Regions from separate parts of the Streptomyces sp. NPDC020801 genome, predicted to be linked through region 1. Evidence: riboswitches for the same ligand, from Rfam matches in the RefSeq annotation. Region 1 holds a riboswitch; the other holds the start of a gene.

What was found. Region 1 has a riboswitch for S-adenosylmethionine ahead of thrC (threonine synthase). Riboswitches for the same ligand answer to the same signal wherever they lie in the genome.
Region 2: another riboswitch for S-adenosylmethionine. It lies ahead of ACH4UM_RS09740 (aminotransferase class V-fold PLP-dependent enzyme); the one in region 1 lies ahead of thrC (threonine synthase).

What each region holds. Positions count from the first base shown of each region.
Region 1 is NZ_JBIRST010000009.1:165,439-168,835, forward strand. It holds gene ACH4UM_RS20465 (MoaD/ThiS family protein) at 1-5, opposite strand, end outside; gene thrC (threonine synthase) at 123-1,409, opposite strand; SAM riboswitch class I at 1,427-1,608, opposite strand; gene ACH4UM_RS20475 (glucosyl-3-phosphoglycerate synthase) at 1,740-2,711, shown strand; gene ACH4UM_RS20480 (trehalose-6-phosphate synthase) at 2,794-3,397, shown strand, end outside.
Region 2 is NZ_JBIRST010000003.1:517,775-521,171, forward strand. It holds gene ACH4UM_RS09730 (rhomboid family intramembrane serine protease) at 1-459, shown strand, start outside; gene ACH4UM_RS09735 (Lrp/AsnC family transcriptional regulator) at 456-737, shown strand; gene ACH4UM_RS09740 (aminotransferase class V-fold PLP-dependent enzyme) at 773-2,134, opposite strand; SAM riboswitch class IV at 2,330-2,446, opposite strand; gene trpD (anthranilate phosphoribosyltransferase) at 2,542-3,397, opposite strand, start outside.

The sequences.
Region 1 (3,397 bases):
CTCATGCGGTGAAACCTCCGGTGGTGTCTCGCGGATACGGCTGGGCAACGCCCCAGGGGCGCGGGGAAACCGCGCGCCCGGGGAAGCTGCGCGACCGGCCCATCGGCCCGCAGCGCGACGGTCTACGCCAGACCGGCTTCCCGGAACGACTCCAGGCTGGGGCGGATGGTCGCGGTGAGCCCCGTGCCCGCGACGGCGTCCAGGGTCTTCAGGCCGTCGCCGGTGTTGAGGACGACGGTGGTCTTCGTCGGGTCGAGCAGGCCGGCCTCGATCAGCTTCTTCGTCACGCCGACCGTCACCCCGCCCGCCGTCTCCGCGAAGATGCCCTCGGTCCGCGCCAGCAGCTTGATCGCGTCCACGACCTGCTCGTCCGTCACGTCCTCCACCGCGCCGCCCGTGCGGCGGGCGATGTCCAGGACGTAGGGGCCGTCTGCCGGGTTGCCGATCGCCAGCGACTTGGCGATGGTGTTCGGCTTCTGCGGCCGGACCACGTCGTGCCCGGCCTTGAAGGCGGTGGACACCGGCGAGCAGCCCTCGGCCTGGGCGCCGAAGATCTTGTACGGCCGGTCCTCGACCAGACCGAGCTTGATCAGCTCCTGCAGGCCCTTGTCGACCTTGGTGAGCTGCGAGCCGGAGGCGATCGGGACGACGATCTGGTCCGGCAGCCGCCAGCCGAGCTGCTCGCAGATCTCGTACGCCAGCGTCTTGGAGCCCTCGGCGTAGTACGGCCGCAGGTTGACGTTGACAAAGCCCCAGCCCTCGCCGGCCGGGTCGCCGATCAGCTCGGAGCAGAAGCGGTTCACGTCGTCGTAGTTGCCCTCGATGCCGACGAGCTCGCCGCCGTAGACCGCGGCCATGACGACCTTGCCCTGCTCCAGGTCGTGCGGGATGAACACACAGGAGCGCAAGCCGGCCCGGGCGGCCGCCGCGCCGACGGCACCGGCGAGGTTGCCGGTGGAGGAGCAGGACAGGGTGGTGAAGCCGAACGCGCGCGCCGCCTCCAGCGCCTGGGCGACCACCCGGTCCTTGAAGGAGTGCGTCGGGTTGCCGGAGTCGTCCTTGACGAAGAGCTTGCCGGCGTCGACGCCGAGCTCGCGGGCGAGGTGGTCGGCCTGGACGAGCTGGGTCCAGCCCGGGTTCAGGTTCGGCTTGGTCGCCACGTCCGCGGGGACCGGCAGCAGTGGCGCGTAGCGCCAGATGTTCGCGGGGCCCGCCTCGATCCTCTTGCGCAGTTCCTCGGCGTCGTAGGCCGAGAAGTCGTAGGCGATCTCCAGCGGGCCGAAACACTCCTCGCAGGCGAAGACCGGGCCGAGGGGCACGCGATGGCCGCACTCGCGGCAGCTCAGCGCCGCGGCGGGACCGAGGTCTACGGTGGAGTCGGTGCTGCTTGCAACAGTCTGCACAGCCATGGAGGCGAGGCCCTTTCTCCTCATCTTCCTCACGACGCATCTCGCCGTGAGACGGATTTGGCACCTTCCCTAGCCGGGAGCCTCGCGGTGACCGTCGACGCTGATCCACGACTGGACGATCAACGGTGGTCTACGAGAACCGGCTGGAGGGTTGCCGGGGCTTCATCGGGCCGTGTCCCTCTGCCCCTCTGGATGAGCTGTATGCGGTTGTTGAGCGGCGGCGACCCCCGACATGCGATGGTCATCCGCGTTGTTCAAGACTGTAACCGAAGGCCAGGACAGTTGAGATAGTCGTCCGAACCGCGAGACAACAGTGAGGAGCCGCTGACTGTGCTGGAAGAAGTCGAGCGCTGGCTGGCCACCCGCTCCTGGTCCGTGACCGATCGCCCGCTCCACCAGATCCTGGCCGCCAAGCAGCGCACCGGTCAGTCGGTCTCCGTCGTGCTGCCCGCCCTGAACGAGGAGGAGACGGTCGGCGACATCGTCGCCGTGATCCGCCACGACCTCATGGACCAGGTGCCGCTCGTCGACGAGATCGTCGTGGTCGACTCCGGCTCCACCGACCGCACCTCCGAGGTGGCCGCCGCCGCGGGCGCCCGGGTGATGCACCGCGACGAGATCCTGCCGCGCCTGCCGGCGGTGCCCGGCAAGGGCGAGGTCCTGTGGCGCTCCCTGCTCGTCACCCGCGGGGACGTCATCTGCTTCGTCGACGCCGACCTGAAGGAGTTCTCCTCCGACTTCGTCACCGGGATCGTGGGCCCGCTGCTCACCGAGCCGGACGTGCAACTGGTCAAGGCCATGTACGACCGCCCGCTCACCGTGTCCGACGGGCGCGCCCCGGGCACGACCGCGGCCGGGCAGGGCGGACGGGTCACGGAGCTGATGGCACGCCCACTGCTCAACATGCACTGGCCGCAGCTGGCCGGCTTCGTGCAGCCGCTCGGCGGCGAGTACGCGGCCCGCCGCTCGCTGCTGGAGCAGCTGCCGTTCCCCGTCGGCTACGGCGTCGAGCTGGGGATGCTGGTCGACGCCCTGCACCTGGTCGGCCTGGACGCGCTCGCCCAGGTGGACGTCGGCGTGCGCAAACACCGGCATCAGGACGGGCAGGCGCTGGGCCGGATGGCCGCCGCGATCTACCGGACCGCCCAGCTGCGGCTGGCCCGCGGCCACCTCGTCCGTCCCTGCCTCACCCAGTTCGAGCGCGGGCAGGACGGCTTCGAGCCGCGCACGTACTCGGTGGACACCGAGGAACGGCCGCCGATGACCGAGATCGCGGAGTATGCATCCCGGAAGGTGGCGTAAAACCCCGGCCTCGTCGTATACGGCCCGCTACGAAGCGGAACCGTACGTTTGAGCGTTTCCGGGCCGGGCTAGGTTGAGGACCATGGCTTCAACGCACGGCGCCGAGGTGCTGGTCGCGTCCAATCGCGGCCCGGTCTCGTACGAGGTACGCCCGGACGGCTCGCTCCACGCCAGACGCGGCGGCGGAGGGCTGGTCTCCGGGCTGTCAGCGATCGGTCCGGACGCGGGCGCGGTGTGGGTGTGCGCCGCGCTGAACGACGCCGACCGCGAGGCGGTACGCCGCTTCGAGGGCGGCCGCCGGCTGCCCTCCGAGGCGACCGGCGGGCAGCAGGTACGGATGCTCGACATCGACGCCGGCGTCTTCGCCGACGCCTACAACGGCATCGCCAACTCGGTGCTGTGGTTCGTCCACCACATGCTCTACCAGACGCCGCTGGAGCCGGTCTTCGACGCGGAGTTCCGGCACCGGTGGGCGTCGTACGAGGCGTACAACCTGGCCTTCGCCGAGGCGCTGGCGGAGGAGGCGGCCGAGGGCGCGGCCGTGGTGGTGCAGGACTACCACCTGACGCTGGTCCCGGGGATGCTGCGCGACTTCCGGCCGGATGTGCGGATCGGGCACTTCTCGCACACGCCGTGGGCGCCGGTGGACTACTTCCGGATGCTCCCCGACGACATCGCCGAGCAGG
Region 2 (3,397 bases), on a different contig from region 1:
GTCTTCGGGGCGATGACCGAGGAACGCATGGGCCGCCTGCAGTTCACGCTGTTCTACGTAGGCTGCGGCTACCTCGCCCTGCTGGGCTACGCGGCCGCCCACGCCGCCTCCGGGCAGACCCTGGTGGGGGCCTCGGGAGCGATCTCGGCGGTCCTCGGCGCATTCCTGTACCTGTTCCCCCGGGCGCGGGTGACCAGTCTCTTTCCCTTCCTGTTCTTTCTGCCGCTGCGCTTTCCCGCCTGGGTGGTCCTGCCCTTCTGGGCGGCCCTGCAGTGGCTGGCGGCCGGCCGCTCCACCCAGGGACCGGGCGTGGCCTACCTGGCCCACGTGGTGGGCTTCGGGCTGGGCTTCGCCTATGCGTGGGTACGGTTCGGCGGCACGGCGGGCCTGCCCGGTGGATCAGGCCCTAGAGTGAAGGTCACCCCTGCTCCGGCCTCCGAGGGAGAGAACCAGCCGTGATCACCGCGATCGTCCTCATCAAGACCAGCGTGGACCGGATCCCCGAGATCGCCGAGCAGATCGCCTCGCTGGACAGTGTCAGCGAGGTCTTCTCCGTGACCGGTACCTACGACCTGATCGCCATGGTCCGGGTGCGGCAGCACGAGGACCTCGCGGAGGTCATCCCCGGGCGGATCAGCAAGATCCCGGGCGTGCTGGGCACGGACACCCACGTGGCGTTCCGGACGTACTCGCAGCACGACCTGGAGGCGGCGTTCGCGATCGGGCTGGACTCCTGACCGCCTGAACACCGCCTCCCACAGGTTCCCCGAGGTCACACGGCCGGGACGCAGCGGCCGTCCTCCGTGCGGTACCGCCACTTCGCGCCGTCCCGCACCAGTGCCCTCACCGCCGTCACGAAGCGCTCGACGTGCTCGTCGGGGGTGCCGGCGCCGAAGCTGACGCGGATGGCGTTGAGCGACTTCTCGCCGGGCGCGGCCTCGGGAGCACCGCACTCGCCCTGCGCCTGCGGGTCGCTGCCCAGCAGGGTGCGCACCAGCGGGTGGGCGCAGAACAGGCCGTCGCGGACGCCGATGCCGTACTCGGCGGAGAGCGCGGCGGCGAAGTGGGAGCTGTTCCAGCCCTCGACCACGAAGGAGATCACGCCGACCCGCGGGGCGTCGTCGCCGAACAGGGAGAGGACCTTCACCTCGGGCACCTCTGCGAGGCCCTCCCGCACCCTGGCGATCAGGTACTGCTCGCGCGCGACGAGGGTGTCGAAACCGGCCTCCGTCAGGGCCTTGCAGGCGGCGGCGATGGAGTAGGCGCCGATCACGTTCGGGGAGCCGGCCTCGTGGCGGGCCGCGCTCTCGTGCCACTCCACGTCCACGCCCCCGTCGGTGCGCCGGGTGACCTTCCGGCTCGCGCCGCCACCCGCGAGGTACGGCTCGGCCGCGCGCAACCAGTCGGCCCGGCCGGCCAGCACGCCGGAGCCGAAGGGGGCGTAGAGCTTGTGCCCGGAGAAGGCGACCCAGTCGACGTCGAGGTCACGGACGCTCACCGGGTGGTGCGGGGCCAGCTGGGCCGCGTCCAGGACGATGCGGGCGCCGTGGGCGTGGGCGGCGGCGGCAAGTTCGCGTACCGGCCACAGCTCGCCGGTGACGTTGGAGGCTCCGGTGACGCAGACCAGGGCCGGGCCGTGGGGGTCGCGGCCGGCGAGGGCCCGCTCCAGGGTCGCGACGGCCTGCTCCGGGGCGCGCGGGGCGTCGAGGTAGGTGACCTTCGCGTCCTGCCACGGCAGCAGCGAGGCGTGGTGCTCGGTCTCGAAGACGAAGACCTCACAGCCGGCCGGGAGCGCACGGGCCAGGAGGTTGAGGGAGTCGGTGGTGGACCGGGTGAAGACCACATGGTCCTCCGCACGGCAGCCGAGGAACTCCCCGACCGTCCTGCGAGCGTTCTCGAACAGGTCGGTGGAGAGCTGGGAGAGGTAGCCGGCGCCGCGGTGGACGCTGCCGTAGTACGGCGCGTACGCCGCCACGTCGTCCCAGACGCGCTGGAGGGCGGGGGCGCTGGCGGCGTAGTCGAGCGCGGCATAGGTGACCTCGCCGCCGGTGACGAGCGGGACGGCGACATCCCGCCCCAGAACGGGCAGCGGGGCACAAACGGACTGGCCGGCGGCAACGGTGGAGACGGACATGGTGAACTCCCGTGAAAGCAGGCGTCGTTCCACGCGAGCAGGCACGGCTCCAGCGTGGAGAGAGGTGAAGAGGGGGATGCGGAGGCGGGGCTCTGCGGCCCCTGGGGGCTGTCGCCCCTAGCGCATTCGCTTGCTCACAGAAGGCTCCTCGACGACCAGGACCCCGGCCTTCGCATAATGCAAAAGCGTGCGAGGGGTCCGCGCTTGCCGTAGACCTCGCTGCCTACGACCTGGTCCTCACCCGGGGCACCCCGCCACGGACGGAGGGTTGCCGGACAGCCGGCCGGGGCCGAATGGCTGTCACTCATGACCTGGTTCAGTATCCTGCCACACGATCTTCGGCGCGCAAGGCGCAGTCCGGCATCCGGACTGCGCCCTGCGTCACACCGTCGGGGCCCGTGCGGGCCTCAGGCGTTGCTTGCGGCCACCCAGCGGTCCAGGGTGCGCCTGGCCGCCCCCGAGTCGATCGATTCCGCCGCCCTCGCCATCTGGGCCCGGATCTGCCCGGCAAGCGTCCCGGAGCCCGGCTCCAGGGCCACCAGGGCCGCCGCCGAGTTCAGCAGCACGGCGTCCCGCACCGGGCCCTTCTCGCCGTCCAGCAGCCGCCGCGCCACCTCCGCGTTGTAGGACGCGTCGGCGCCCCGCAGGGCCTCCACGGGCACCAGCTCGATGCCGACGTCCCGCGGGTCGAAGCTCTCCTCGGTGACCTTGCCGTCCCGGACGATCCACACCCGTGAGGTGGCGGTCGTGGTCAGCTCGTCGAGGCCGTCGTCGCCACGGAAGACCAGGGAGGAGTTGCCGCGTTCGGCGAAGACGCCGGCCACGATGGGCGCCATGCGCGGGTCCGCGACACCGACCGCCTGGGCCCTCACCCGGGCCGGGTTGGTGAGCGGGCCGAGCACGTTGAACGTGGTGCGGATGCCCAGCTGGCCGCGGGCGGCGGCGACATGCCGCAGCGCCGGGTGGAACTTCACCGCGAAGCAGAAGGTGATCCCGGCCTCCTCTGCCACCTGGGCCACCCGCTCCACCGGCAGGTTCAGGTTGACGCCGAGCTTCTCCAGCACGTCCGACGCGCCCGACGCCGACGAGGCGGCCCGGTTGCCGTGCTTGACGACCTTCGCGCCGGTGCCGGCGACGACGATCGAGGACATGGTCGAGATGTTCACCGTCTTCGCGCCGTCCCCGCCCGTGCCGACGATGTCGACGCTCGGGCCCGGGACCTCGATGACGTTCGCGTGTTCGTACATCGCCCGGACCAGGCCG